DNA from 2 places in the Methylococcus geothermalis genome. Region 1 is predicted to be linked to the other one. Evidence: predicted binding sites of a transcription regulator. Region 1 holds the regulator's gene; the other holds the start of a gene.

Evidence for each region. The regulator HrcA, encoded in region 1, represses chaperone genes, less so after heat shock. The targets are predictions, from matches to a motif close to TNTTAGCACTCNNNNNNNNNGAGTGCTAANA.
Region 2: groES (co-chaperone GroES) is a predicted target of HrcA. The motif match lies at 9,270-9,300, and genes of this name have one in related genera.

Annotation. Positions count from the first base shown of each region.
Region 1 covers NZ_CP046565.1:1,373,169-1,388,544, forward strand. The annotation lists gene GNH96_RS06675 (riboflavin synthase subunit alpha) at 1-624, opposite strand, end outside; gene mfd (transcription-repair coupling factor) at 721-4,200, opposite strand; gene GNH96_RS06685 (H-NS histone family protein) at 4,558-4,917, shown strand; gene GNH96_RS06690 (carbon-nitrogen hydrolase) at 4,983-5,870, opposite strand; gene GNH96_RS06695 (agmatine deiminase family protein) at 5,867-6,913, opposite strand; gene recN (DNA repair protein RecN) at 7,288-8,964, opposite strand; gene GNH96_RS06705 (NAD(+) kinase) at 8,968-9,840, opposite strand; gene hrcA (heat-inducible transcriptional repressor HrcA) at 10,049-11,101, shown strand; gene grpE (nucleotide exchange factor GrpE) at 11,210-11,764, shown strand; gene dnaK (molecular chaperone DnaK) at 11,832-13,751, shown strand; gene dnaJ (molecular chaperone DnaJ) at 13,846-14,982, shown strand; gene dapB (4-hydroxy-tetrahydrodipicolinate reductase) at 15,000-15,376, shown strand, end outside.
Region 2 covers NZ_CP046565.1:2,480,223-2,495,598, reverse strand. The annotation lists gene pyrH (UMP kinase) at 1-122, shown strand, start outside; gene frr (ribosome recycling factor) at 130-687, shown strand; gene GNH96_RS11580 (isoprenyl transferase) at 701-1,489, shown strand; gene GNH96_RS11575 (phosphatidate cytidylyltransferase) at 1,535-2,533, shown strand; gene ispC (1-deoxy-D-xylulose-5-phosphate reductoisomerase) at 2,566-3,750, shown strand; gene rseP (RIP metalloprotease RseP) at 3,750-5,108, shown strand; gene GNH96_RS11560 (DsbC family protein) at 5,145-5,894, shown strand; gene mutS (DNA mismatch repair protein MutS) at 5,939-8,503, opposite strand; gene GNH96_RS11550 (cupin domain-containing protein) at 8,698-9,075, shown strand; gene groES (co-chaperone GroES) at 9,362-9,652, shown strand; gene groL (chaperonin GroEL) at 9,699-11,327, shown strand; gene GNH96_RS11535 (FAD-dependent oxidoreductase) at 11,616-13,259, opposite strand; gene GNH96_RS11530 (SufB/SufD family protein) at 13,445-14,380, opposite strand; gene GNH96_RS11525 (ATP-binding cassette domain-containing protein) at 14,373-15,092, opposite strand; gene GNH96_RS11520 (ZIP family metal transporter) at 15,115-15,376, opposite strand, start outside.

The DNA of each region.
Region 1 (15,376 bases):
CCGGCCCGCCAGCGCGGCGCTGATCGTCCGCGTCACCACGTCCACCAGCACCTGGGTCTGGTGCTCCACTTCGATGTTCACCCGGTCGCCGGTGCGGTAGCGGCGGAAGCAGGTGTTGCGGAGGGTTTCGGGAATCAGGTTGATCCGGAACCGGCCGCGCTCGGGATCGGCTTCCGCCACCGTGAGGCTGGCGCCGTCCACCGCCAGGAAGCCGCGCAGGAAGATGTAGCGTGCCCACTGCGGGTCCACCTGGAATTCGATGTGATGGTTGCCGGGGCTTTCCAGTTCGATCGAAGTAATCACGCCGGTGGTGGAGACGTGGCCCGAGACATGATGCCCGCCGACCTCGTCGCCCAGGCGGGCCGAGCGCTCCAGGTTGACTTCGTCGCCGGCGCGGCGGTCGCCGAGATTGGTCAGCGCCAGCGTGCCGGCGATGGCATCGAAGTCGATCTCATTGCCGGCGATCCGCACCACGGTGAGACAGACGCCGTCGATCGCCACGCTGGCGCCGGTTTCCAGGCCGCCGAGCAGGTCGTCCGGAAAGCGGATGCGAAAGCGGGTGCCGGTGTCTTGCGGGTCGGCGGCAATGATCCGGCCGCGGCCTCGGATGATTCCGGTAAACATGGTGGACAGGTCCTCCGTTCAAAGTAAGAGTTCCAAGCCGCCCGGTGGTCCAGCGTGCCGGCTTCCACGAGGTGTGGCTCTTCCGGTCTCGGCAGCTCATTTGGCCGCCAGTCTTCCCAGCAGGGCCTCCACGAACTGGATGCGTTCCGCCGGGGTGGGGAGCTTGGCGATGAACCGCAGCTTGTCCGGGCCGTCCAGCTTGTAGGTGGCTGCCTCCTTCTGGATCAGCAGGATGATCGCGGCCGGGTCGATGTTGGGCTGGGCCTCGAAAATCAGCCGCCCGCCGCTGGCGCCCGCTTCGATCTTGGCGATGCCCAGCTTGGCGGCCTCGTTCTTCAGCGTGCTGATCGCGAACAAGTGCTTGGTCGCGTCCGGCAACAGGCCGAAACGGTCGATCATCTCGATCTGCAGCTCGCGCAGCTCATCGTCATTGCGGGCATTGGCGATGCGCTTGTACAGCACCAGGCGGGTGTGCACGTCGGGCAGGTATTCCTCCGGAATCAGGGCGGCGCACTGCAGGTCGACCTCGGTCCCGCCGAGATGATCGGTCTCCAGCTCCGGCTGCCTGCCCGATTTCAGCGCGTTGACGGCGCGCTCCAGCAACTCCGTATATAAGGTAAAGCCGATTTCCTGGATCTGGCCGCTCTGGTCCTCGCCCAGCAGTTCGCCGGCGCCGCGTATCTCCAGGTCCTGCGAGGATAGCAGGAAGCCGGCGCCGAGTTCGCCCGCCGCCTCGATCGCATCCAGGCGCTTCACCGCATCGGCGGTCATGGCCTTTTTCGGCGGCACCAGCAAATAGGCGTAGGCGCGGTGGTGGGAGCGTCCGACCCGTCCGCGCAGCTGGTGGAGCTGAGCCAGGCCGAAGGTGTCGGCGCGGTCGATCAGGATGGTGTTGGCGCTGGGCACGTCGATGCCGCTTTCCACGATGGTGGTGCAAAGCAGCACGTTGAAGCGCTGGTGGTAGAAGTCCAGCATGATGTTTTCCAGCTCGCGCTCCGGCATCTGGCCGTGGGCGATGCGGATGCGCACGCCGGGCACCAGTTTCTCCAGCCGCTCCGCCAGCTTGGGTTGGGTCTCGATCTTGTTGTGCACGAAATAAACCTGGCCGCCGCGCTTGATCTCGCGGTGGAGGGCCTCCTGCACCAGGGCGTCGTCCCATTCGGTGACGAAGGTGCGGATGACGTGGCGGTGCGGCGGGGGGGTGGCGATGATGGAAATCTCGCGCAGGCCGGTCAGCGCCATGTCCAGGGTGCGTGGAATGGGCGTGGCCGTCAGCGCCAGGCAGTCCACTTCGCTGCGCAGTTTCTTGAAATGCTCCTTGTGGGCGACCCCGAAGCGGTGCTCCTCGTCGATGATGACCAGCCCCAGATCCTTGAAGCGGATGTCCTTCTGCAGCAACCGGTGGGTGCCGATGATGATGTCGACCTTGCCATCGCCGATGTCCGCGATGGCCTGGGTCTGGTCCTTCTTGGAGACGAAGCGCGACAGCACTTCGATCCGCATCGGCCAGTCGGCGAAGCGATCGCAGAAGTTCTTGTAGTGCTGCTGGGCCAGCAGCGTCGTCGGCACCAGCACGGCGACCTGGCGGCCGTTCTGGGCGGCGATGAAGGCGGCCCGCATGGCGACCTCGGTCTTGCCGAAGCCGACGTCGCCGCAAATCACCCGGTCCATCGGACGGGCGGCGGCGAGGTCGCGGATGACGTCCTGGATCGCGGTTTCCTGGTCGGGCGTTTCCTCGAACGGGAACTGGGCGGCAAAGCCTAGGTATTCTTCGGTCAGGGTGGCGAAGCTCTTGCGGCTCGCCGCGGCCCGCTTGGCGTGGATGTCGAGCAATTCGGCGGCGACGTCACGGACTTGCTCCAGCGCCTTGCGGCGCGCCTTGGCCCATTGCTCGCTGCCCAGGCGGTGCAGCGGCGCATGCTCCGGGTCCGCGCCGGCGTAGCGGCTGACCATCCCCAGCGCCGAAACCGGCACGTAGAGCTTGTCGTCGTTGGCATAGCGCAGGGTCAGGAACTCCGATTCCACGCCGCCGGTTTCGATCCGCTGCAGGCCGAGATAGCGGCCGACGCCGTGTTCGCGGTGCACCACCGGCGCGCCGATTTCCAGTTCCTCCAGGTTGCGCAGGAATTGGCCGATATCTTTGGCGTGCGTGCGCTGCCGGCGCCGGCGCTGCTGGGCCTTGTCGCCGGAAAGCTGGGCCTCGGTCACGATCGCCAGCGGCGGCTGGGAAATGACCAGCCCATGATCCAGAGCGGCCACCGTCAGGCACAGCGGGTCGTCGGCGGCGAGAAATTCCCGCCAACCGTCGACGATCCTGGGCCGGATCCGGAATTTCGCGAGATTGGCGGCCAGGGTTTCGCGATGGCCGGCGGATTCCGCCACCAGGAGGATTTTCCCGGCGAATCCCTCGATGAAGCGCTGGAGTGGTTCGTAGGGCGGCTGGGTCTTGCTGTCGGGACTCAAGGGGGGGGGCGGGGTGCAGTCGAACGCCACGGCGGCGATGCCGCCGGACGCGGCATCGGCCGGCGGGATGGCGATCCGAGCGAAGGTCGCCAGGGTGGATGCGAGCGCCGGTGGTTCCAGAAACAGCCGGGCAGGGGGCAGCGGCGGCCGGTCGACATTGTGGAGGCGCTGGTCGTGGCGGCCGACGGCTTCGGCGTAGTAGGCCGAGGCGGCTTGCTCGACGTCGCCGTGCAGTATCAGGGTCGTATCGGCCGGCAGGTAATCGAACAGCGTATCCATCCGTTCCACGAACAGGGGTATGTAGTATTCGATGCCGCCGGCGGCGATTCCCTTGCTGACATCCTGGTACAAGGCGCTGTGACTCACGGCGTCGGGAAATTCGGCACGGAAATTCCGCCGGAACCGTTTGATCGCCGCGTCGTCGAAAGGAAATTCACGGGCGGGAAAAAGTTCTATCCCTGACACTTTTTCGATCGAGCGCTGGCTTTCCGTATCGAAGGAACGGATCGTTTCGACCTCGTCGTCGAACAGTTCGATGCGGTAAGGCACCTCGCTTCCCATCGGGTAAAGGTCAAGTATCGAACCCCGGATCGCGAACTCGCCGTGCTGGTATACCTGCGATACGCACTGATAGCCGACGCTTTCCAGGGTCTGCCGGGTCTGGTCGATATTCAGGGCGCTGCCGGCGCGTATGGAAAACGTATTGGCCAGGGTGTGGGTCCGCGGGGCCACGCGATGCATCAGGGTGGAAACCGGCGTGATGAGCAGGCCGTGCTGCGTCCTGGATAAGTCGAAGAATGTCCGCAGCCTTTGCGAGGTGATTTCCGGCAGAGGGGAAAAAACGTCGTACGGTAGGATTTCCCAGTCGGGGAACGGAAGTATCGGTATGTCCGTGCCTAGAAACGTCCTCACTTCCTGTTCGATGCGCAAGGCGCCTTGCGCATCGGCGGTAACGACCAGAAACAAGCCCGGCGATGCCTCGAAGGCTGAAGCGATCGCGAGCGAATCGCCGCAGCCATGCAGACCGCTCCAGCAGACGGCCCGATGGTGCAGGGCGGGTAACACCGGTTTCAACAGCGAGGACAGGGAGGGAGGAGGGACGTGTGGTTTCATGCTAGGGGGTTATCGGACGTCTACGACGATATGTCCGCGAAAAAAAAGGCGTATTTTATGGGCTCGGTGTCCTAGAACGCGAGCCTGGGCGCGCGGAAAAGTTTCTGGATTCGAAGCAAGCGCGCGACGATGTCAAATCGGGTTTCTCGGGCCGGTCCGAATTGCCTCCAGTCCCGGGAGGTCGACGGTGCGTTTCGGCTTGGTTCGGCAGCCAGTGTAACTAAACGGCGCCAGGGCCAAAAAGTCGACCTCCAAGGCGGGAATTCGCCCTTCTCGAAGAGGATGGGCTGGCACATATTGTATTGTGTTCTCCGATTTATGTATTATATCGAGGGTGTCAACAATATAGTTTAAGACTTGCTCAGAGAGGTGTTGTCAATGTCACATGATTTTTCGGGTTATACGGTACAGGAATTACAGTCGCTGATCGATGCGGCGACTAAGGCGCTCAAGGACAAACAGGAATCGGAGCGGCGCGAATATCTTCGCCAGATGAATGAACTGGCCTCCAAGGCCGGCGTCAAGTTCCAGATCGTCGAAGACGTTTCGAAAAGTGCAGCCGCGCCGAGTTCCCGCCGGGGCGCCAAAGTGCCCGCAAAATACCAGAACCCGCATAATGCCGCGGAAAAGTGGAGCGGCCGCGGCGTGAAACCGCGTTGGCTGCAGGCTTTGCTCGCGCAAGGCCACGATATCAAGGAATTCGAGATCAAATCCTGATCCCGCTGGCGAAAAGCCGGGGCGAGCGTCGTGCTTGCCCCGGCTTTTTTATGGACCGAGGATGGTTAATCGAGATAGCGCCGCAATAATCCTTCATAACTGTCGATACGGCGATCCCGCAGGAAGGGCCAGATGCGGCGGACGTCTTCGGAGCGTTTGCGGTCGACTTCCACCATCAACAATTCCGCGTCCGCCGAGCTTCCCCGACAGATGAATTCGCCCTGAGGGCCCGCCGCAAAGCTGTTGCCCCAGAACAGGATGCCCGGTGTCTGGCCGCTGGGATCGGGTTCGCTGCCGATGCGGTTGCAGGCAGCCACCGTCAGTCCGTTGGCCACGGCATGGCCCCGCTGCACAGTCACCCAGGCTTCGAGCTGGCGCGCCCGCTCTGCCTCGTCGTCGGCGGGATTCCAGCCGATGGCGGTGGGGTACAGCAAGAGGTCTGCGCCGGCCAGCGCCATCAGACGCGCGGCTTCCGGATACCATTGATCCCAGCAGACCAGTACTCCCAGCCGTCCGATCGAGGTGTCGATTGGCCGAAAGCCGAGATCGCCCGGCGTGAAATAAAATTTCTCGTAGTAGCCGGGGTCGTCCGGTATGTGCATCTTCCGGTATTTGCCGGCCAGGCTGCCGTCGCTGTCCAGCACCACCGCTGTGTTGTGATAGAGGCCGGGCGCCCGCCGCTCGAACAGCGAGGCGACGACCACGATATTCAGCGCCCGCGCCACGGACGCCAGTTCGGCGGTGGTGGGGCCCGGTATGGCTTCCGCGCCGTCGAAGCAGCCGCAGTCCTCGGTCTGGCAGAAATAGGGGCCAAGGTGCAGTTCCGGCAGCATCACCAGATCGGCGCCCTGAGCCTTGGCGCTGCGGATGGCTTCCACGGACTCGGCCAGATTCTGTGTCCGGCCACCGTTGCAGGCTTGCTGTACCAGCGCCAGCTTGAAGGTGGATTTCATGCCCGGGTGACTCCTGCGGCTTCGGGAAATTGCATGCTCATGCAGTGCAGGCTGCCGTATTGGCGGATGAGCGGCGTGCAGCGGATCGGGACGATTTCGCGATCCGGAAAACACGGCGCGAGGCGTTCGAGGGCGAGCGCATCCGCCGGGTCGGCGTAGACGGGGACCAAGACGGCGCCGTTGATGATCAGGAAATTGGCGTAGGTGGCGGGCAGGCGCAGCCCCTCCTCGTCGCGGATCGGTTTCGGAATCGGTAGCGGCACCAGGGTGTAGGGCCGGCCGTCACGCTGCGTCATGGCCTGGAGTTGCCGCTCCATCGCCTTGAGCGGCGAATAGTGCGGATCGGATTCGTCGTCGCAGGCGGTATAGGCGATGGTGTGTTCCGAGCAGAACCTCGCCAGGGTGTCGACGTGGGCGTCGGTGTCGTCGCCTTCAGCCTTGCCGTGATCCAGCCACAGTATCCGGTCGGCCCCCAGCGTCTCGGCCAGGCGGGCCTCGATGTCGGTGCGGCTGCAATCCGGATTGCGGTTGGGGTTGAGCAGGCAATGGCTGGTCGTGAGCAGGGTGCCGAGTCCATCGGTCTCGATACTGCCGCCTTCCAGCACGAAATCTACCGCGACCCGCGGCGTGTGGCCAAAAATGCCGCTCGCAACGAGGCGGGCAGCCAGTGCCGCATCGTCGGCGCATTCGTATTTCCCACCCCAGCCGTTGAAGCGGAAATCCAGCAATTCCACACGACCGTCATTCTGACGGCTCAAAGGGGCGGTATCGCGCACCCAGATGTCGTTGTACGGGATTCGGATGAAAACGGTCCGGTCGGGGTCCGCCGCGGTATTTGCCAGGATTTCGCCGATATGCTGTTCATGGCTCTGGTCCTGGCAGGCGACCAAGAGGGTTTCGCGCGTGCTGACGGCCTCGGCGATGGCGGCATAGGTTTGTTCCACTTCGTCCAGCCAGGGGGCGAAATCGCCGTTGCGGGGCGGCCAGGCGATCAGCACGGCGGACTGTTTTTCCCATTCGGGAAGGAATCGTAGGGAAGTCACGTAAGTCGGAAATAGGGGACTGAACGGCTTACGCCGTGGATTTTTCGGAAACGGATGTCGGGACGAAGCGGCCGCGATCCATACGGTCGCGGCTTTCCAGCCTTGGCGTCGCGCGGTCGGAATCAGAAAAGGACAAGGCCCGGAGCGATCAGTGCGGCTGCGACGACCACTTTCCTGGGTAGGGTCCCGGTAGCGCAGCTTTTCAGTATTTCCACGGTTTCCTGGAGATTCTCCTTGAGTGACCGTGTCGGTTTCGTCTCTTGCGTCGCTTCAGTCATGGGGGCTCCTGGTCGGTGTACGGGTGATCGGGTCGGCTAACCGACGTGGTGATAGTGTCATTCATTCTAAAGCAAAATCCGCCGAAGAATGCGAGATCAGTGCGCCAGCATCAGCATTTCCCGTGCATGGGCCAAAGTCTGTTCCGTGATGCGCAGGCCGCCGAGCATGCGGGCGACCTCGGCAGTGCGTTCGTCCATGTTCAGCGCGCGTACCGTGGACTGGGTCATGCCGTCTGTGGCATGTTTTTCGACCAGGAGATGCTGATGGCCCAGCGCGGCGATCTGGGGGAGGTGGGTCACGCACAGCACCTGGCGGTTGACGCCGAGCGAGCGCAGCTTGATCCCCACCATCTCGGCGACGCCGCCGCCTATGCCCGTATCGACCTCGTCGTAAATCAGGGTTGGCGTCGTCTTTTGCGCGATCGATGCGACTTCGATCGCCAGGCTGATGCGGGAAAGCTCGCCGCCGGAGGCAACCCGCGACAGCGGCCGCGGCGGCAGACCCGGATTGGCGCTGACCAGGAACTCGATCCTGTCCCGCCCGTGGGGCGCGGGCAAAGCCTCCGCATCGGTCTCGAACGCGACGGCGAAGCGCCCGTGCGGCATGCCGAGTTCATGGATCAGCCGCGAGATGTCGGTCTCCAGCGCCTCCGCGGCTTGCTGCCGCTTTTGCGACAGGGCGCGGGCGGCGGTGTCATAGGCGGCCAGCAGGTCGCTTTGTTCGGCAAGAAGGTGCTCGAGCCGTTCTTCGCCGGTCGCAAGGCTACGCAATTCGGTCCGGAGCGTTTCCAGGTGGGCGGGCAGCTCTTCCGGGCGCACCTGGTGCTTGCGCCCGAGCTGGTGAACTTCCGCCAGCCGTCGTTCCAGTGCCGCGAACTTAGCCGGGTCGGGATCGAGGGCGTCCAGGTGATGGCGCAACGCCATCGCCGCTTCTTTGACCTGAATGCGGGCGCTTTCCAGCAGTTCCAGCGTTTCGGCGAATTCCCGCGAGAGCTGGGCGAGTTCGCCGACCGCGTGGGTGGACTGGGCCAGCAGCCCGTTCACGGAATAGTGTTCGTCCTCGTAGAGCAGCTTGAGCTGGGCGTAGCCGATTTCCGAGACCCGGCCGAGATTGGCCAGAAGTTCGTGTTCTTCCGACAGGGCGCGGTAGTCCAGGGCCGGGATGTCGAGCTGTTCCAGTTCGTTCACCTGGTACTGGAGCAGTTCCTGGCGGGCGTTGCGGCGGCTGGCGTCCTGCTGTAGCTGGTCGATCCGGTCGGAAACGTCTTTCCAGCGATCGAAAATCCGTTTCAGTTCCGAGGCCAGTTCACGGGAACCTGCATGTCGGTCCAGCAAGGCTCGCTGCTCGCCGGCCTGCAGCAGGTTCAGATGGGCGTGCTGGCCGTGGATTTCCACCAAGTGCCGGCCCAAGGCCTGGAGGTTCGGCAGGGTCGCGGGGCGGCCGTTGATGAAAGCGCGGGAACGTCCGTCGGCGCTGATGGTCCGGCGGATGAGGCAGATGTCCTCGTCGGCTTCGGCCAGTTCATTATCGAGCAGCCAATCGCGGGCAGACGATGCGTCGTCCAGATCGAAGCACAGGCTGACTTCGCCCCGCTCGGCGCCCGGCCGCACCAGGCCCGAGTCCGCCCGGTCGCCGAGCGCAAGCCCCAGCGCCGTGAGCAGGATCGACTTGCCGGCGCCGGTTTCGCCGGTCAGCACGGTGAAGCCGGACCGGAGATCCAGATCGAGGGCGGACACGACCGCCAGATCCCGTATGCTCAGGCGGGTCAGCATCGTCTAACGGTTGCTCCAGTTGAGCTTGAGCCGCAGGATCTCGAAAAAATCGTAGTCCATGGGATGAAGAATGCGGAACGGCCGCTCCGCCTTGCGAATCGCGATGCTGTCGTCGGCCGCGACTTCGGGGAAAGGGACGTTGTCGCAGCTCACCTGGGCCCGGAACTGCTTGTTCGGCCGGAAGGCGATCTCGACCAGGCTGTCCCCCGAGATGACGATGGGGCGGTTGGACAGGGTATGGGGATTGATCGGCGCCAGCACCATCGCATTGAGCGCGGGATACAGGATCGGCCCGCCGGCCGATAGCGCGTAGGCGGTCGAGCCGGTGGGTGTGGAGACGATCAGTCCGTCGGAGCGCTGCGAATTCAGGAAGACGCCGTCGATGGCGGTTTCGATTTCTATCATGCTGGTCGCGCTGCCGCTATGGATGACCACCTCGTTGACGGCGGCGCCCTGGGCGATGGCTTCACGGTCCCGGATCAGTTGGGCCACCAGAGGGTAGCGCTCCTCGGCCCGGTACGACCCGGTCAATATTTCGTGGAGCTTCCCGACCGCGTCGTTAGGGGAAATATCCACCAGAAAGCCCAGCCGTCCCAGGTTGACGCCAATGAGGGGAACGTCGTGCAGGTAAAGGCTACGCGCGGCTCCCAGCAATGTGCCGTCTCCGCCGACCACCACGGCGATGTCCGCCCGCTGGGCCAGTTCGGGCATGGTGCAGATCTGGGCGGAATGGGGGAAAAGCGTGGCACAGCCTCGCTCCACCAGAATGTCGAGTCCGGAAGTCAGGAGATAGGCATGGATGGCGCCGAGGGTATCCGCTATCCGCGGGGCGTCCGGCTTCCCGATGAGCGCGATGGTGCGAAATTGCGAAAGCATCCGCCTGAACGTCGTGTGGAATCCCGGGGTTGAAGGCCCGAGCATCAAATTATTTAGGATTGGCAAGCCTTAGATCTTCGCCACGAGTTAAAATGCTTGCGATGCGGCGTTGCCCAATGGTAGGACCTTCTTGACACTTAATCTAGGGGTTGCTAGTTTTTGGCACTCGGCGTAATCGAGTGCTAATCCAGCATCTTTCCGGCATACCGTGGCAAGTTTTCCCGAATTGAGCGAGCGAGCCCAGCACCTGTTGAAGGCACTGGTGGAACGGTATATCGGCGAAGGCCAGCCGGTCGGTTCGCGCGTTCTCGCCAAGGATGCCGGTTTGAGCCCGGCGACCATACGCAACGTCATGGCCGATCTCGAGGAACTTGGCTTGATCACCTCGCCGCATACCTCGGCGGGCCGCCTGCCCACCGTGAGCGGCTACCGGCTGTTCGTCGACTCTTTGCTGATCGTGAAGCCCTTGCAGCAGGGCATCGTCGACCAGTTGTGGCTGGACCTCGAGAGCCAGGATAACCCGCGCGATCTGTTGGAAACCGCCTCCAAACTGCTGTCGGAGCTGACCCACATGGCCTGTATCATCTCCATGCCGAGGCGGGAAACCCTGGCGTTCCAGCACATCGAATTTCTGCCGCTGTCGGACCACCGGGTACTGGCCATCCTGGTGACGAGCGATCAGGAAATCCACAACAAGATCATTCACACGCCCCATCGTTTCAGCGCTGCGGAGTTGCAGGCCGCCGCCAATTTCTTCAATGCCGTCTGCATCGGCAAGGACATGGCTTCGGCGCGCGAACATCTGCGCTCCGAATTGCAGAACGAACGTGAGCGCCTGAGCGAGCAACTGTTGCAGGCGGGCGAGATCGCCGAGCAGGCCTTGCTGGAGGGCGCTCGCTCGAAGAAGCCGTTTCTGGTCAGGGGTGAAACCAACCTCATGGATTTCGTCGAGTTGGCCGATGTGGAGCGCCTGCGCGGCCTGTTCGAAGCGTTTCGTCAGAAGGAAAGCATCGTCGGGCTGCTCGATCGCTGCCTCGCCTCCCCCGGCGTGAAAATACTCATTGGCGAAGAGAGTGGCCTCCGGCCGCTGGAGCCCTGCAGCCTGGTGACGGCATCCTATTCGGTCGACAATCGCGTGCTGGGCGTGCTCGGCGTGATCGGGCCGACCCGGATGAAATACGAGCGGGTGATCCCTCTCGTGGACGTCACCGCGAAACTGGTGGGCGCAGCCTTGAATCAGCGGACACGGGCCCCAACTTAATGTTTCCGGAGTTGTGACGGTACCGGGAAGTCCGCCGCCCGCTCCCAAGGAGCCGGGCGGTATCGTTTTTTCCGATCAAAAAAATTTTGAACCCCTATAATTCGGACTATGAGCGAAGAAGAATTGACCAACGGTCCCGGCACAGACGCCCAGCCGGAACTTCTGGAAGTGGAGGCGCCACCTGCCGAAGCGCCTGCCGCGGAGCCCGACCGGGCATTGCTTGAGGCACAGCAGCAGGCGAGTGACAACTGGGAGCGTTTCGTGCGGGCCCAGGCGGAAATGGAAAACCTGCGCCGGCGGATGGAAAAAGACCTCCAGAATGCGCACAAGTACGCCCTGGAAAAATTCGCCAAGGAGTTGTTGCCGGTGATGGACAGCCTGGAACTCGGCATCGCGGCCTCATCGGCCGATACCCCCGATGTCGCCAAGCTCCGGGAAGGAGCTGAGCTGACCTTGAAGCAGTTTCAGAGCGTGTTCGAGAAGTTCGGCATCTTGGCCATCGATCCGGTAGGCGAGAAATTCAATCCGGAACGGCACCAGGCCATGGCTTTGGAACCTGCCGAGTCGGTCGAGCCGAACACCGTGCTCAAGGTATTTCAGAAAGGCTATCTGTTGAACGACCGTCTGCTGCGCCCCGCGCTCGTGGTCGTAGCCCAGGCTTGAAATCCCCTGGATCGGCCTCACATAGCATCTGTCCCTCAGAACAATCACAGATAAACCGGAGAAATCCATGGCAAAAATTATCGGGATCGACCTGGGCACCACCAACTCGTGCGTGGCCATTCTTGAAGGTGGCAAGCCCCGCGTGATCGAGAACGCCGAGGGTGCGCGCACCACGCCGTCGATCGTCGCGTTCAGCACCGACAACGAGGCGCTGGTCGGGCAGTCTGCCAAGCGGCAGGCCATCACCAATCCGAAGAACACCTTGTTCGCGATCAAGCGGCTCATCGGCCGCCGCTTCAAGGACGATGTCGTCCAGAAGGACATCAAGATGGTGCCCTACACCATCGTCGAGGCGGAAAATGGCGATGCCTGGGTGGAGGTCGCGGGCAAGAAGATGGCGCCGCCGGAGATCTCGGCGCGCGTGCTGATGAAGCTCAAGAAGGACGCCGAGGCCTATTTGGGTGAAGAGGTCAAGGAAGCGGTCATCACCGTACCGGCCTATTTCAACGACTCCCAGCGCCAGGCCACCAAGGACGCCGGGCGCATCGCCGGCCTCGACGTCAAGCGCATCATCAACGAGCCGACCGCTGCGGCGCTGGCCTACGGCATGGACAAGCGCCGCGGCGACCAGAAGATCGCGGTCTACGACTTGGGCGGCGGCACCTTCGACATCTCCATCATCGAGATCGCGGAGGTCGATGGCGAGCACCAGTTCGAAGTGCTGTCGACCAACGGTGACACCTTCCTCGGCGGCGAAGACTTCGACCTGCGCATCATCGAATACATCGTGGACGAGTTCCGCAAGGAACAGGGCATCGACCTGCACAACGACCCGCTGGCGCTGCAGCGCCTGAAGGAGGCCGCCGAGAAGGCCAAGATCGAGCTGTCTTCCAGCCAGCAGACCGAAATCAATCTGCCCTACATTACGGCGGATGCGACCGGACCCAAGCACCTCAACATCAAGCTGACCCGGGCCAAGCTGGAAGCGCTGGTGGAGGACCTGATCCTGCGCACCCGCGGTCCCTGCGAAACCGCGCTCAAGGACGCCGGCGTCAAGCCGGGCGACATCGACGAGGTCATCCTGGTCGGCGGTCAGACCCGGATGCCCAAGGTGCAGGATTTCGTGAAGGAAATCTTCGGCAAGGAGCCGCGCAAGGACGTCAACCCGGACGAAGCCGTGGCTGTCGGCGCCGCCATCCAGGCGGGCGTGCTCGGCGGCCAGGTGAAGGATGTGCTGCTGCTGGACGTGACCCCCCTGTCGCTGGGCATCGAGACCCTCGGTGGCGTCATGACCAAGCTGATCGAAAAGAACACCACGATCCCGACCAAGGCGACGCAGGTCTTCTCCACCGCCGAGGACAACCAGACGGCCGTGACCATCCACGTGCTGCAGGGCGAGCGTGAAATGGCCCGAGACAACAAGTCGCTGGGCCGCTTCGACTTGACCGACATCCCGATGGCGCCGCGCGGCGTGCCGCAGATCGAGGTGACCTTCGACATCGACGCCAACGGCATTTTGAACGTTTCCGCCAAGGACAAGGCGACCGGCAAACAGCAGTCCATCATCATCCGCGCCTCCAGCGGCCTGTCCGAGGATGAGATCAAGCGTATGGTGAAGGATGCCGAGTTGCACGCGGAGGAAGACCGCCGCATGCACGAATTGGTCACCGCGCGCAATCACGCCGACGCCATGGTCCATGCCACCAACAAGACCTTGTCCGAACTGGGCGACAAGGTTTCCGGCGAGGAACGGGCGAAGATCGAGGCGGCCTTGAACGATCTGAAAGATGCCATGGGCGGTGATAACAAGGATCTGATCGAGCAGCGGACCAGGACGCTGACCGAGCTTTCCGGCAAGCTGGCCGAACGGCTCTATGCCCAACAGGCCGAGCCGGGCGCCGCGGAAACTCACGGCCATGAAAAAGCCGGTGGCGGTGACGATGTCGTCGACGCCGAGTTCGAAGAAGTCCGCGACGACAAGCGTTAAACCGCGGCAAGCCTTTCCGCCTCTTGTAGGGCGGGGCGGCTCATCCTTTCCCTGCTGATCGGGCCGCCGGCGTCAAGCCGGCGGTTGTGCGTTTATGGCAAAAGAAGACTATTACGAAACGCTCGGGGTTCCGCGCAACGCCAGCGACAGCGACATCAAAAAGGCGTTCCGCCGTCTGGCAATGAAATACCACCCCGATCGGAACAAAGACAATCCCGAGGCCGAGGAGCGTTTCAAGACCGTGAAGGAAGCCTATGATGTGCTGTCCGACCCCAAGAAGCGCTCCGCCTATGATCAGTTCGGCCACGCCGGGATCGATCCGTCGATGGGCGGAGGCGGCGGCTTCGGTTTCACCGGCGATAATTTCAGCGATATTTTCAGCGATGTCTTCGGCGACATCTTCGGCGGCGGCGCAGGTCGGCGCCGCGGCCGCGGACAGCGCGGCGCCGACCTGCGCTACAACCTCGAGCTGACACTGGAAGAGGCCGTGGCCGGCACCGAAACCAAGATCAAGGTGCCGACCTGGGTTTCGTGCTCCGAATGCGGCGGCTCCGGCGCCAAAAAAGGCAGTTCTCCCGTGACCTGCCCGACCTGCCACGGCCAGGGCGCCGTCCGGATGCAGCAGGGCTTCTTCTCCGTCCAGCAGACCTGCCCGACCTGCCGTGGCAGCGGCCGGCATATCGCCGATCCGTGCCGGGTCTGCTATGGCCAGGGCCGCGTGCAGGAAACCAAGACGCTCTCGGTCAAGATCCCGCCCGGCGTGGACACCGGCGACCGCATCCGTCTCTCCGGCGAGGGTGAAGCGGGAGAGGGCGGTGGGCCGCCGGGTGATCTCTACGTCCACATCGGCGTGAAGGAGCATGCGATCTTCACCCGTGACGGCGCCGACCTGTATTGCGAAGTGCCGATCAGTTTCCCCACCGCCTGCCTGGGCGGCGAGCTGGAAGTGCCGACGCTGGACGGGAAGGTGGTGCTCAAGATTCCGCCCGAGACCCAGACGGGGCGGCTGTTCCGGATTCGAAGCAAGGGTGTCAAGCCGGTTCGGGGCGGCGCCGCCGGCGACCTGCTGTGCCGGGTCCGGGTGGAGACGCCGGTGCATCTGAACAAGGAGCAGACCGAGCTGATCAGGCAGCTCGACGAATCCCTGCGCGGCGGCGGCAGCCATCACAGCCCACAGGCTCACGGCTGGCTGGACGGCGTCAAGCAGTTCTTCGATCGTCTGGGACTTTGAGGGAGCAGGCTGAAATCATGGTCATTAGAGCTGGAATAGCCGGTGTCGCGGGACGCATGGGCGGCAATCTCGTGCGTGCCTGTCTGGCCGATCCGGCAGTGGAGCTGACGGCAGCGGTCGCCCGCCCGGGCAGCCCCGCAGTCGGCCGCGACGCCGGCGAACTGGCGGGCCTGTCGACTATCGGTTTGCCCGTGGTCGGCAACCTGAGCGAAGTGTCGGACAGAGTCGATGTGCTGATCGACTTCACTCTGCCGGAAGTCACGCTGGCCCACCTCGAATTCTGCCGCTCGGCCGGAATACGGCTGGTGATCGGGACGACCGGCTTCAGCGCGGCGCAGCGCCAGACCATCGCCGCCGCCGCGGAAGGCATCGGTATCGTGTTTGCGCCCAACAT
Region 2 (15,376 bases), 1.1 Mb from region 1:
CGGCGCTGGTGCTGTGCCGCGACTATAAGATGCCGCTGCGGGTCATGAACGTTTTTCGCCCGGGTGCGGTGATGCGGCTGATCCGGGGTGAGGATATCGGATCTTTGCTGGTAACGGGGTAATGAACTCATGATCAATGACATACAGAAACGTACCGCCGAGCGGATGCAGAAAAGCATCGAGGCGTTGAAGCATGAATTCGCCAAAATTCGCACCGGACGCGCCCATCCCAGCCTGCTGGAGCATATCCGGGTGTCGTATTACGGCAACGAGGTGCCGCTGACCCAGGTCGCCAACGTGGCCGTGGAAGACGCCCGCAGCCTGGTGGTCACGCCGTGGGAGCGGAACATGGTGCAGGCGATCGAAAAGGCGATCATGACCTCGGACTTGGGACTCAATCCCTCCACCGCCGGCACGGTCATCCGGGTGCCGCTGCCGCCGCTGACCGAGGAGCGCCGCCGCGACCTGATCAAGGTCGTGCGCCATGAAGCCGAGAATGGCCGCGTGGCGATCCGCAACATCCGCCGCGATGCCAACAACGAACTCAAGGCGGCGCTCAAGGAAAAGCTGATTTCCGAGGACGAGGACCGCCGCAGCCAGGAGCAGATTCAGAAAACCACGGACCAGTTCATCAAGGAAGTGGACAAGCTGCTGGAGCAAAAGGAAGCCGACTTGCTTGCTGTTTAATACCCTGCGATCCATGGTTTTCTCGCCGGACAAAGTCAAGCCGGTGGCGGTTGCACCGGAACATGGCGCCGAGACGCGCAGCCTGCCCCGCCATGTCGCCATCGTCATGGACGGCAACGGCCGCTGGGCACAGGAGCGCTATCTGCCCCGCACCGCCGGCCATCGCGCCGGCGTCGGTGCGGTCCGCAAGGTGGTGGAACACTGCGCGAAGCGCGGCGTGGAAGCGCTGACGCTGTTCGCGTTCAGCAGCGAGAACTGGCGGCGGCCCGAGCAGGAAGTCTCCGTGCTGATGGAATTGTTCCTGTCGACGCTGGAACGGGAGACGGAAAAGCTGCACCAGAACGGCGTGCGCCTGCGCATCATCGGTGACCGCACGGCGTTTGCGGAGGCGCTGCGCCAGCGGATGGATGCCGCCGAATCACTGACGCGCGGCAATACCGGCTTGCAACTGGCGATCGCGGCGAATTACGGCGGGCGCTGGGATATCGTCCAGGCGGCCCAGACGCTGGCGGCAAAGGTCGGGCAAGGCGAACTGTCGCCAGACCGGATCACGGCGGATCTGCTGCAGCAGCAGCTCGCCCTGGCCGATCTGCCGGAGCCCGACCTTTTCATCCGTACCGGCGGCGAACGGCGGATCAGCAACTTCCTCCTCTGGCAACTTGCCTATACGGAGCTGTATTTCACGCCCGTGCTGTGGCCGGAATTCGACGAGGAGGCGCTGGATCTCGCGTTCGAGGACTACGCCGGCAGGCAGCGCCGGTTCGGCTACACCGGCGAACAGGTCGCGGGGCAGATGCCCTGACCTCACACCGCCAAGATTTTCCAACTCACCCCATCCGATTCCGCCATGTTCAAAAATCGTTTGATTACGGCACTGGTTCTGGCGCCACTGGTCATTGCGGCCGTTCTGCTGCTTAAGCCCACCCCATTTTCGGTGGTGTGGGGCGGTGTGATTCTCCTGGCCGGCTGGGAATGGGCGGGCGTTTCCGGCATCGACGACCGCGTCGGCCGGATCGCTTTCCTGGTTGCCCTGGGATTGCCCATGGCCATCGCCAGTTTCTGGGCACCCTACACGGTCGACTGGCTGATGTGGCCGGTGGTGGCCTGGTGGTTCGCCGTCGGCATGCTGCTCCGGGCCAAGCCGGACAAGGCGCTGGCGATCCGGTTGCCGGTCGGGCTGAAGCTGGGGCTGGGCTGGTTCATCCTGCTCACCTCCTGGATCCTCTTTATCTGGCTGCGCTTCAATTTCGGCGCCGTGCAGGCGCTGTATCTGCTGGTGCTGATTTCTTTCGCGGACATGGCCGCCTATTTCGTCGGGCGGAGCTGGGGCTTCACCAAGCTGATGCCGGAAATCAGCCCCGGCAAGACAGTCGAGGGGCTGTACGGGGCCTTGGCAGTGTCGGCCGTCCTGGCAGTCGCCGTGGGTCTGTGGTTTAAGCTGGAGCCTTTGACGATCGCCGATTTCGTCATCCTTTCCCTCGTCACCGTCGTGACTTCCGTGGGCGGCGATTTGTTCGAGAGCCTGCTCAAGCGGCAGCGGGGCGTGAAGGACAGCGGTTCGCTGTTGCCCGGTCACGGCGGGGTGCTCGACCGTATCGACGCCTTGCTGGCCTCGGTCGCGGTGTTCTATGCCGGCTCCATGCTGCTCGGCCTGTTCCTGCAGAGCGCGGAGCCGGTGACGATCGAAGTGCCCACCGAAATGGACGGCGCACCGGTTCAGGTCGAACCGATCGAGCCGGAGCCGGATGACAGCGCTTCGGAACACGCACCAGAACCGATGGCACCGGAAGCAGACGAACCGGATGCCACGGATGCCGGGACCGACGAATCGGCGCCGGAAGAATGAACCACGGCGATGGCAGACATCGGGAGAATTCCGTGAAAGGCATATGCATCCTCGGTTCCACCGGCTCGATCGGCGTCAGCACGCTCGATGTGGTGGCGCGCCATCCCGACCGCTACCGCGTCGTGGCGCTGACCGCCAATGGCAACATCGACCGCTTGTTCGAGCAATGCCGCGATCACCGGCCGCGCTATGCGGTGGCGATCCGGGCCGAGGCCGCGGCGGAGCTGCGGGAGCGGCTGGCGGTAGCGGGTCTGGGCGGCATCGAAGTCCTGTCCGGTTCGGCCGCGCTGGAGCAGGTCGCCTCCCTGCCGGAGGTGGACAGCGTGATGGCGGCGATCGTCGGTGCCGCGGGGCTGCTGCCCACGCTGGCGGCGGCGCGGGCCGGCAAGGATGTGCTGCTGGCCAACAAGGAAGCGCTGGTGATGTCCGGTCCGTTGTTCATGGCCGAGGTGGTTCGGGCGGGGGCCCGGTTGCTGCCGATCGACAGCGAGCACAATGCGGTGTTCCAGTGCATGCCGGCGGACTATCGTGCCGGCACCGCCGCCATCGGCGCGCGCCGCATCCTGCTCACCGCTTCCGGAGGGCCGTTCCTGCACACCCCCCTCGCCGAGCTGGAGTCGGTGACGCCGGAGCAGGCCGTGGCGCATCCCAACTGGGTCATGGGCCGCAAGATATCGGTCGATTCGGCCACCATGATGAACAAGGGTTTGGAAGTGATCGAGGCCTGCCTGCTGTTCAACATGAAGCCCGACGACGTACAGGTCGTCGTGCACCGCCAAAGCGTGATCCATTCCATGGTGGACTACGTCGACGGTACGGTGCTGGCCCAGATGGGCACGCCCGACATGCGCATCCCGATCGCCCACGCCCTGGCTTGGCCCGAGCGTTTCGAATCCGGCGCGGAACCTCTCGACCTGTTCGCTGTCCATCAATTGAACTTCGAGCGTCCGGATTTGGCGCGTTTTCCCTGTCTGCGCCTGGCCTACGAGGCAGTGAGGGCGGGCGGCACCGCGCCGGCGATCCTGAATGCGGCGAACGAAGTCGCGGTCGCGGCATTTCTGGACCGACGGCTGGCTTTCACCGGCATACCGCGAGTGATCGAACATTGCATGGCGACCGTTGCGTCCGGAGCGGCGGATGCCATCGAGTCGGTCTTGCAAGCGGACGCGGAAACCCGCAAGGTAGCGGAGACGTACATCACCAACTGTAGGATTTAATGTCGCTCATCCACACGGTTTTCTATTTTCTAGTCGCGCTGGCGCTGCTCATCGCGGTCCACGAGTTCGGCCATTTCTGGGTGGCGCGCAAGCTCGGCGTGAAGGTGCTGCGGTTTTCCCTCGGTTTCGGCACCCCGCTGCTGAGCTGGCGCAGGAAACCGGACGGCACTGAATTCACCCTCGCCGCAATCCCGATCGGCGGCTATGTCCGCATGGTCGACGAGCGGGAAGGTCCGGTCGCTCCCGCCGATCTCCCCTTTGCCTTCAACCGGCAGCGGCTCCCGGTCCGATTCGCCATTGTCGCGGCGGGGCCGATATTCAATTTTCTCCTGGCCGTCCTGCTTTACTGGGGCGTATTCATGGCCGGCGAGACCGGCATGAGGCCGGTGCTCGGCCCGGTGGAAGCCGGCACCTTCGCCGCCGAGGCGGGGTTCGAGCCGGAGGACGAAATCCTCGCCGTCGACGGCAACCCGACGCCAACCTGGGGCCTCGCCATCGGGCGGATTTTCGAGCGGGTCATGGACGAGGGGGTGGTGGAGGTCGACGTCAAGACCAGCGACGGTGGACGGGTGATCCGTACCCTCAACATACCGTCCGACGTGCTCAACACCCCGGAAGTCCTGGGGGATCGGCTCGGCTTCCAGCCCTGGGAGCCTGAGCTGCCGCCTGTGGTGGAGCGGACCGAACCCGGCAGTCCGGCGGAAAAAGCCGGCATGAAAAGCGGCGACCTGCTGCTTTCTGCGGACGGCGTGGCCCTGCGCAGCTGGCGCCAGTGGGTCGATATCGTGCGTGCTCGTCCCGGCCAGAGCATCGGACTGGTGGTCGAGCGCGACGGCGTTCACGTTTCCCTTGAAGTCCGGCCCGAGTCCGTCAACGGGCCGAAAGGTCCGGTCGGAAGGATCGGGGCGGCGGCCCGGATCCCGGACTCGGTGCTCGCCGCGATGGAGGTCGAATACCGCCTGGGCGTGTTGCCGGCCTTGGGGGCGGCGGTGGAGCGCACCGGCGATTACGCCTGGCTCTCGCTCAAGATGATAGGGCGCATGCTCATCGGCAAGGCGACCGTGGAAAACTTGAGCGGTCCCATCAGCATCGCCCAGTACGCAGGGCAGTCCGCCAAGCTGGGTCTGTTGCATTTCGTCAAGTTCCTGGCCTTGATCAGCGTCAGCCTCGGCGTGCTCAACCTGCTGCCGGTCCCGGTGTTGGACGGCGGCCACCTGATGTTCTATCTGATCGAAGCGGTGAAAGGCGGCCCGCTCTCCGAAAAGACCCAGATGCTGGCGCAGCAGATGGGGCTTTTCATCCTGATTGCCTTGATGGCGCTCGCCTTCATGCTCGACATCCAACGGCTGTTTTCCTAAGCTCCCAACTCCTTCCCATCTCCGAGGTATGCCCCGATGAAACCTGCGTTCCGTTCCCTGTTGTCCTTGTTCGCGTTCCTGGTGGTACCCGTCTCGTCCGTCCTGGCGGACGCCCAAGCCGTAGAGGATGCGATCAAGCAGGCATTGCCCGGGGTGAAGCCCGATTCCATCAAGCCCTCGCCGCTGGCCGGCATTGCCGAGGTCATCGTCGGTCCCAAGCTATTCTATGTCTCCGACGACGGCAAGTACCTGATCCAGGGCTCTCTGATCGACCTCAAGAACCGTGAAGACCTCACCGAGCCCAAGCTGGCCAAGGCGCGGATCGGAGCGCTGGAAAAGCTGGGTGAGAAGAACATGATCGTGTTCAAACCGAAGATCGGCAAATACGTGGCCTACGTGTTCACCGATATCGATTGCGGCTACTGCCGCAAGCTCCATTCGGAGATGGACAATTATCTCAAGGAAGGCATCGAGGTCCGTTACCTGTTCTTCCCGCGCGCCGGCGAAGGCTCGGATTCCTGGGACAAGGCTGTCAGCGTGTGGTGCGCCAAGGACCGCAACGCCGCCTTGACCAAGGCCAAGAAGGGCGAGAAGGTGGAAGAAAAATCCTGCGACAACCCCGTGAAGGAGCAGATGGCGCTGGGGACCGCCATCGGCGCCCAGGGCACGCCGATGATCGTGACCGGCGGCGGCAACGTGCTGCCGGGCTATGTTCCGGCCGAGCAGCTTGCCCGCATGCTGAAGCATGAAAAGGACGAAGGCGGCAAGCAGGCCAAGACCCCGTAATTTCCCTTGCCGAGCCCGGCGGCGAACCGCGCCGCCGGGCCGTTTTACAGCGACTGCTTCAGCTCGTACAACAGATTCAATGCCTCGCGCGGGCTGAGTCCGTCGATGTCCAAGGTTTCCAGCCGCCGCACCACGGGGTGCGGCTCCGGCGCCAAAAACAAATCGAGCTGGGTCACCGGCACAGCTTGCTGAAGGGCCGAACGCGCCTGCCGTTCCAGCTGCTCCAGTTTTCGCCGCGCGTTGTCGATCACGGCCCGCGGGACCCCCGCCAGCGCAGCCACCTGCAAGCCGTAGCTCTGGCTCGCCGGCCCTTCCCGGACCGCATGCAGGAACACCACCTTGTCGCCGTGCTCCACGGCATCCAGGTGCACGTTGCCGACCCCGTCACACTCCTCGGCCAGCGCCGTCAGCTCGAAATAATGGGTGGCGAACAGCGTATAGGCTCGCGTCTCGCGCGCCAGGTGCTCGGCGCAGGCCCAGGCCAGCGACAGTCCGTCGAAGGTGCTGGTGCCACGGCCGATCTCATCCATCAGCACCAGGCTTTCCGCCGTGGCGTTGTGCAGGATGTTGGCGGTCTCCGTCATTTCCACCATGAAGGTGGAGCGGCCGCTGGCGAGGTCGTCGGAGGCGCCGATGCGGGTGTAAATGCGGTCGATCGGGCCGATTTCGGCTTCCGTCGCCGGCACGTGGCTGCCGATGTGGGCCAGCAGCACGATCAGCGCGGCTTGGCGCATGTAAGTCGACTTGCCGCCCATGTTCGGCCCGGTGATGACCAGCATGCGCCGGTCCGGGCCGAATTCCAGGTCATTGGGCACGAAAGGCGTGCCGCTGACCTGCTCGACCACCGGATGGCGCCCTTGGACGATGCGGATGCCTGGCGCGCCCACCAGCCTCGGGGCCACCCAATTCAGCCGATCGGCGCGTTCGGCCAGGGTCGCCAACACGTCCAGTTCGGCCAAGCCCGCCGCGCAATCTTGCAGTGCCGGCAGCCAATTCCCCAGGGTTTCCAATAATTCGTCATAGAGCGCCTTCTCGCAAGACAGCGCTCGCTCACGGGCACTCAGTACCTTGTCCTCGAAGGTTTTCAACTCCGGAGTGATGTAGCGCTCGGCGTTTTTCAACGTCTGGCGCCGGCTGTAGTGCACCGGCGCCTTTTCGGCTTGGCTCCGGGGCAGCTCGATGTAGAACCCCTGCACCCGGTTGTAGCCGACCTTCAGCATGCTGAGTCCGGTGCGCTCGCGCTCCTTTGCCTCCAGCTCGACCAGGAAGCGGTCGGCGTTCTCACTCAACTGGCGCAGCTCGTCCAGTTCGGCGTGGTAGCCGTCGGCGATCACGCCGCCGTCGCGGATCAGCATCGGCGGGTTGTCGACGACGGCCCGCTGCAACAGACTGCTCAGCTCGGGCTGATCGACCAGCCGCTGAGCCAGATCGCTCAGCAACGCGCCTTCGATGCCGGAAAGGGTGTCCCGGACCGCCGGCAAGGTCTGCAGGGCCTGGCGCAATGTCGTGAGGTCGCGCGGTCTGGCCGACTTCAGGGCGATGCGGGTTGCGATCCGCTCGATGTCGCCCACGCCGCGTAAAAGTTCGAGCAGGTCTTCGAAACGGTGTTTCTCCAGCAGCTCACCGATCGCCTCCTGGCGTCGTTGGATGATGGCCCGGTCGCGCAAGGGTTGATGCAGCCACCGCCGCAGTAATCTCCCGCCCATGGCCGACCCGGTGCGGTCCAGGATGCCCAGCAGGGTGAATTCGGTGCGGCCGGACGGATGGGAGTCCAGCTCAAGATTGCGCCGGCTGGCGGGGTCCAGGCCGATGTATTCCGCTCCGGTCTCGGCCCGGACGCCGCGGATGTGGGGCAGGGCGCTGCGCTGGGTGTCACGCACGTATTGCAGCAGGCAGCCGGCGGCACCCAGCGCCACGGTCAGATGCTCGCAGCCGAAGCCCGACAGGTCACGGGTGCCGAACTGGTTCAGCAACTGGCGACGCCCGCTTTCCGGGTCGAAATGCCAGGGCGGACGCCGGGTCAGGCCATTGCGTCCGGACAGCCCCTCCGGCAGCGCTTCGTCCTCGCTTACGAGGAGTTCCGCCGGGTTCAGCCGCTCCAGCTCGCTCGTGAGCTGGGCGGCCGACTCAGGCTGCTGCAGGGTGAAACGTCCGCCGGACAGATCCAGCACCGCCAGTCCGAACACCGCGCCGTCGCGAGCGATCGCCGCCAGCAGGTTGTCGCGGCGCTCCTCCAGCAACGCCTCGTCGGTCACCGTGCCCGGCGTCACGATACGCACCACCTTGCGCTCGACCGGTCCCTTCGATGTGGCTGGATCGCCGATCTGCTCACAGATCGCCACCGATTCGCCCAACCGGATCAGCCGAGCCAGATAGCCGTCGACTGCGTGGTAGGGAATTCCCGCCATCGGGATGCGTTCACCGCCCGATTCGCCCCGGCTGGTCAGGGTCAGGTCCAGCAGCTTCGCCGCCCGCCGGGCATCTTCGAAGAACAGCTCGTAGAAATCGCCCATCCGGTAAAACAGTAGCCGGTCCGGGTGCTCCGCCTTGATGCGGAGAAACTGCTGCATCATCGGAGTGTGTCTGGACAGGTCGGCTCGATCGGTCATGGCGTGGAGCTTGAGGTGAGGCAGGACGGACGCCGCCGAAGCGGGTTGAGGCGGCGAATTTTAACCGAATAGTGAAGGCGTGGCCGGCGCAGTGGCACCTAAGGCCGGGTCCATCGTCCCATAGCCCGCTATACTGCGGGAAGACACGAAAGCTCGTGCAGGTGGGCTCACAGGAATCCGGCGTCAAACTCATCATGACTCAGGCAGGCATCAATCACGGCTCGGCGGTGGAGTACTATTTCGACGAGCGTTGCTACATCACCGAGTGGTGGAATTCTCCCGCCGATGACGATGTTTCCATTGCGCAGGCCAGAGTCGAGGCCGGGGTCACCACACGGCTTCACCGGCTCAGGAACGTGACTGAGCGCTACCTGATCCTGCAGGGCGAGGGCAGGGTCGAAATCGGTGCACTGGAGCCCGAGGTCGTCGGGCCAGGGGACGTCGCCGTCATACCGCCCGGTGTTTCCCAGCGAATTGCCAATACCGGGAATACCGACTTGGTGTTTCTTGCGATATGCACGCCGAGATTTACCCCGGAGATTTACGAAGATATCGATGCTGATGGGGATTGACGAGGTCGGTAGCCGGACACCGATCTCGTTCCCCCACCGCCCCTCTTCCCGGCATTCCTGGCCGCAAGTTTCGTGCTGGCGTTAACGCCCGGTCCGCCGTCCCATCCCTAGGAACCCGCGACCCTCGCCGCCCGACATCAGGTGGTACCGTTCCGGCGGATCCGCCCTTGAAAAAAAATCCCCCGGCTCCATATTGCTGGCAGCACTCCCTTGCGAGTGCCAACTGCAGAACCCTGTAAAATTATTGCTGAAATTCAATGCATTATAGAAGGAGTTCCAAGTCATCATGAAAATCCGTCCCTTGTATGACCGTGTTGTGGTTATCCGCCGGGAAGAAGAGAAGACCTCGCCGGGCGGCATCGTGATCCCTGATACCGCGAAGGAAAAGCCGATCAAGGGCGAAGTCGTCGCCGTCGGCAACGGCAAGGTGCTGGAGAACGGCCAAGTGCGCGCCCTGGAAGTGAAACCGGGCGACACGGTCCTGTTCGGCAAATACTCCGGCACCGAAATCAAAGTCGACGGAACGGAATATCTGATACTCCGGGAAGACGACATCATGGGTGTCCTTGAATCCTGATCCTGATTTGCGAAGCCTTTGAACCGAACATTGGAGGAATGAACTGATGGCAGCAAAAGATGTACGTTTTTCGGATGATGCCCGTCACCGCATGCTGGCCGGCGTGAACATCCTGGCAGACGCAGTGAAGCAGACCCTGGGACCAAAGGGGCGCAATGTCGTGCTGGAGAAGAGCTTCGGCGCGCCGGTCGTGACCAAGGATGGCGTTTCCGTCGCCAAGGAAATCGAGCTGAAGGACAGGTTCGAGAACATGGGCGCGCAGATGGTCAAGGAAGTCGCGTCCAAGACTTCCGATGTCGCCGGCGACGGCACCACCACCGCGACCGTGCTGGCCCAGGCCATCGTGCGCGAAGGGCTGAAGTCGGTGGCCGCCGGGTCCAATCCGATGGATATCAAGCGCGGCATCGACCAGGCGGTCGGCGTCGTGGTCGAGGAATTGAAAAAACTGTCCAAGCCCTGCACCGACAGCAAGGCAATCGCCCAGGTTGGCACCATCTCCGCCAATTCCGATGAGAGCATCGGCCAGATCATCGCCCAGGCCATGGACACCGTCGGCAAGGAAGGCGTGATCACGGTGGAGGAGGGCTCGGGCCTGCAGAACGAGCTGGATGTCGTCGAAGGCATGCAGTTCGACCGCGGCTATCTGTCGCCGTACTTCATCAACCAGCAGGACACCATGAGCGTGGAGCTCGAGAATCCTTTCGTTCTGCTGCACGACAAGAAGATCTCCAATATCCGCGATCTGCTGCCCGTGCTGGAGAAAACCGCGAAGTCCGGCCGCTCTCTGCTGATCATCGCCGAGGACGTGGACGGCGAAGCGTTGGCTACCCTGGTGGTCAACAACATGCGCGGCATTTTGAAGGTCTGCGCGGTCAAGGCGCCGGGCTTCGGTGACCGCCGCAAGGCCATGCTGGAAGACATTGCCATCCTGACCGGCGGACAGGTGATTTCCGAGGAACTGGGGCTGAGCCTGGAAAAGGTCGAACTCACCGATCTGGGCCAGGCCAAGAAAATCCAGATCAACAAGGAAAACACCACGATCGTCGACGGCGCCGGCTCCACGGATGCCATCAAGGCCCGCGTCGAGCAGATTCGCAAGCAGATCGAGGATACCACCTCCGACTACGACCGTGAGAAGCTGCAGGAGCGCGTCGCCAAGTTGGCCGGCGGCGTGGCCGTCATCAAGGTGGGCGCGGCGACCGAAGTCGAGATGAAGGAAAAGAAGGCCCGTGTCGAAGATGCACTGCACGCGACCCGGGCGGCCGTCGAGGAAGGCATCGTGCCGGGTGGTGGTGTCGCTCTGATCCGCGCTCAGCAGAACCTGAAAACCTTGCAGGGCAAGAACCACGACCAGACCGTCGGCATCGCCATCCTGCGGCGGGCCATCGAGGAACCGCTGCGCCAGATCGTGGCCAACGCCGGCGAGGAGCCTTCGGTCGTCCTCGCGAAAGTCCAGGAAGGCACCGGGACCTTCGGCTACAACGCCGGCACCGGCGAGTACGGCGACATGATCGAAATGGGCATCCTCGACCCCACCAAGGTTACCCGTTCCGCCCTGCAGAACGCGGCTTCCGTCGCGGGCCTCATGTTGACCACGGAAGCGATGGTCGCGGAAATGCCCAAGAAGGAAAAGGGCGGCATGCCGGCAGGCGGCGGAATGGACGACATGATGTAATCGGCGTCCAGTCTTCGGGACTCTCCTGAGTTCCCGAAGCCGCAAAGAAGCCGGGGATGGCCATCCCCGCGTCAACCCCCGGTTCCGGAGCCGTCATGGCACGGAACCGGGGGTTTCGTTTAAGGACCGGTTTGACCCGGAACTCCAGCGCCGAGGTGCCGGAAAGGCTGATCCAACAGTCCCAGACCGGACGGCGTCCTGACGATACCGGAGACTGGCCGGCGGCGATTCGCTGCCCATCAGCGACAGTCCTCCTCAAAAAGTCCACGGGAGCCCATAAAAGCGCGATCAATCAAAGGCCCGAGTCCATGCTTTGTAGGTTTGCATGCCGCCGGAAAGTATTTTCACCCTGAAGCCTTCTTGCATTAAAACGCGCATCGCGTAGTAGGCGCGTTGCCCGACACCACAGACCAGCCAGATTTCCCTATCCTGCGGCAATTCGTGAAGCCGGTCGCGCAAAATTTCGAGAGGAAGGTTGTGTGCGTTCGGAATGTGGCCACCGGCAAACTCCGCCTCGCTGCGGACGTCCACCAGCAAAGCCGAGGTTTTTGCCAACTCATCCCAATCTGCGAGCGGCAGACTGCCGCGCAAATGGTTGGCGGCGATCATGCCGGCGACATTGACAGGATCCTTGGCGGCGCCGAACTGCGGCGCGTAGCAAAGTTCCAGGTCCTCCAAATCGAACACGGTTGCACCCTGCCTCATGGCCGTAGCGATGACATCGATGCGTCGCGCGACATCCAGTTCGCCTACGGCTTGCGCACCCAGGATCCGACCATCCGTTTTGGAGAACAACAATTTGATGTGAATCGGCTTGGCACCCGGAAAATAAGTCGCATGGTGGCCGGGATGCAGGTAAACCTTTTCGTAATCCATGACGACCCGCCGCAGCGCTTTCTCGCTGGCGCCGGTACAGGCGATCGTCAGACCAAACACTTCGCACACCGCGGTTCCGAGCACCCCCTCGAATTTCAAGGGAGGCGGTGTACTATCGCCGTATTCGAAATGGTGAAGAATAGCGGTGGCCGCGACCCGCCCCTGACGGTTGGCGGGCCCTGCCAAGGGGACCAGTTGCCAATCCCCCGTCACCCGATTTTTTACTTCGACGACGTCACCGACGGCCCAGATGGCGGCATCGTTGGTCCGCATGTACTCATCCACCCGAATCCCGCCAAGGGCGCCCAGTTCCAAGCCGGCGGCCTCCGCCAGCCCTGATTCCGGTCGCACGCCGATTCCCAGGATGACCAGATCGGCGGCGATGGTTTCGCCCTTCGATGTGTGAACGTTCAGTCCATGCTCCGGCTGCTTATCGAAGGACTCGACGCGTTCGCCTAGTCTCAGGCTGACCCCGCGAGTTTTCAGCCGCTCGGCGGCGTAGCCGGCCATTTCCGGATCGAGCGGCGGCAACACTTGGTCGGCCAATTCCAGGAGGGTGACTTGAAGTCCCAGTCCGGCTAGGTTCTCGGCCATTTCGAGGCCGATGAAGCCGCCGCCGACCATGACCGCCCGCTTAGCATGGGAGACCGCAGCCTTGATCTTTCGGCTATCCGGGATGGTGCGTAGTACATGGATGCCGGGCAGGTCGATACCCGGCAGAGACGGCCGGATCGGCTGCGCGCCGGTCGCCAGGACGAGAGCGTCATAGGGCTCTCGTCGCACCGCGCCGGTTCTGAGATCGCGAACTTCGATCTGTCGGGCATGCCGATCGATGCCGGTGACCTCCGTTTCGGTATGGACCTCGATGTTGTAGCGGCGCTTGAACAGCTCGGGGCTTGCTACCAGGAGATCAGTTTCCGATTGGATGACGTCACCCACGAAATAGGGCAAGCCGCAATTGGCGAACGAGACATGGGGGCCGCGTTCGAATACGTGGATCTCGCAGGTTTCGCAAAGGCGGCGCGCCCGTGCCGCACATGTTGCGCCGCCGGCCACGCCGCCGACGATAAGGATGCGTTTTTTCGCTGCATTCATAAGATTGAACCTCCCAAGCCGGCGTATTCGGATATCTGGATCGCGGCTCGGGCTTTTGCCTCTTTCAGATCATTCATTGGGGGGTCTCTCCACGATTGGTGCGGCTGTCTAGTCGCCTAAGGATGCACGAAGCGGATCTTTTGGTTTCAAGTGAGTATGCCTAGGATGATTCGGTCCACGGCCTCATCCGGATCGAGGCCCCGTGCCAGAAGGGTCTCAAATTGTTTCGGATCGACGCTGCCGATAGCCGCCTCATGGGTGACCTTGGCTTGTGGGTGCGAAACGCGAACCTCGGGGATGGCGCTTACTACACCCCGGCCTTTGACGATTTCCAGGCAGTCCACATGGCCTCTGGCGCCGGCGGCATTGCCGTGCATGATGCCGAGGACCTGCGCGCTGGCTTCGTCTTCGACGGCGATTCTCGATTTAATGAGGCCGCGGGCACGCTCGCCGTCGAGGTTCATCTGTTCTCGCATGCGAATCTCGTCAGCGACATGGCCATAAACCCGGCTGGTGAGTTCCGCAGCCGCCCCTGGTCCGACATCGACAACATAGTCGACGTCCAGCAGACCAACCCGTCCTAGCAGCAACGAGAAATCAGACCGGTAGCGGGCGTCTTTATCGAGCGCGATCCTTGCGCGGGGCCGCACGGAGATACCCCCGGACATCCCGTGGTAGTGGGATTCCTGATAGTTGAGCGATGCGTTTTCCTGGATCTGGACCCGTGCCTGCATGGCATGAAAGGCCCGTTCGGCATGAGCGAACAGGCAATGCGACCAAACGGCGGCACTGGCCCCGGCCTGAACGGTCAGGTCAAGCTCCACATTCTGGCCGCCGAAGCGATCCAACAGGCTGAAGCAGAGGTGGATAGGCTGCGCTATAGTGAATCCCTTTACGATGGTGATCTGCGCTTTGATCACGTTCCGTTCGTTTTTGGCGAAAACCACGACTCCTGGAATGGACTGGAGGCCGACGATCTGATGGTCATAGGCCAGAAGGTGTGCAGTGTCCTCGGCCAGAATCTGACCGGGATCTTCACCGGCCAGCCGGAAGGCATCGATGAGAGGAGCGAGATCAGACATGGCGGCAGATCTCACCATCGCAGCGACGGCAGCGGCGCGCTTTGTAGTTTTCGATCACGGCTTGCGTTTCCCCTTGGCAGACGATCTGACCACCGCAAAGCTGTGACGCGCGGTCTGCGTGGGCGGCAACTTGCTCGACGTGGGTGATCAGCAGAATCGTGCTGCCGATACTTTGCATCGCTTGAATGGCCGCGACCAACTCGTCGAGCGACAGCAGATCGATCCCTGCCGCGGGCTCATCGAGTATCGCCAGTTTGGGCCGCATGGTAATGATCGCGGCAAGTTCGATGCGCTTGCGCTCCCCGCCGCTCAGGGTATTGTCCACGGGCCGGTCAAGATATTCAGTCGGCGACAAGCCGACCGCTTCCAGCGCCGTGATCGGATCTCCCGGCGGTGAACCCAAGTGCAGATAATCGCTGACACGCAGTCCTTCGAAGCGCGCCGGCTCCTGCCAGGCTAAGGTTATTCCGAGGCGCGCCCGCACCTGTATCGGCAGTTCATCGATGCGCCGGCCTTCGAACAGGATGGTCCCCTGTTGGGGGCGATAGCCCTCACATCCCATGATGGCATAGGCCAGACAGCTCTTGCCGGCACCATTTGCACCCACGAGCGCATGGATGTCGCCGCGCGCAATGCTCAGACCGATCCCGCCGAGCACCTGCCGCTGACCCAGCGACAAGGTCAGATTTTGCAATTCGAGCAGTGTATCCACGGCCCAGCAAAGCCCGCGGCATCTAACCCAGACCGAACAGGTGAAAAAAAGCGATGGTGCCGATGCCGGCCAACATCAACAGAAGCTGCCGCCGGGTCACCGCCAAGGGCACGTACCGGTGCAGACTGGGCAAGAGATCGGCCATCGCGATGTACATGAAGCTTGCCGCGGAGAGCGCCAGCACGTAAGGAACGGCCGCCTGCAGCGCCGCCAAGGACGCGTAGGCAACGACCGCGCCAGGCAAGATGGCGAGGGCGGACAACAGGTTATAGAGGAATGCCTTG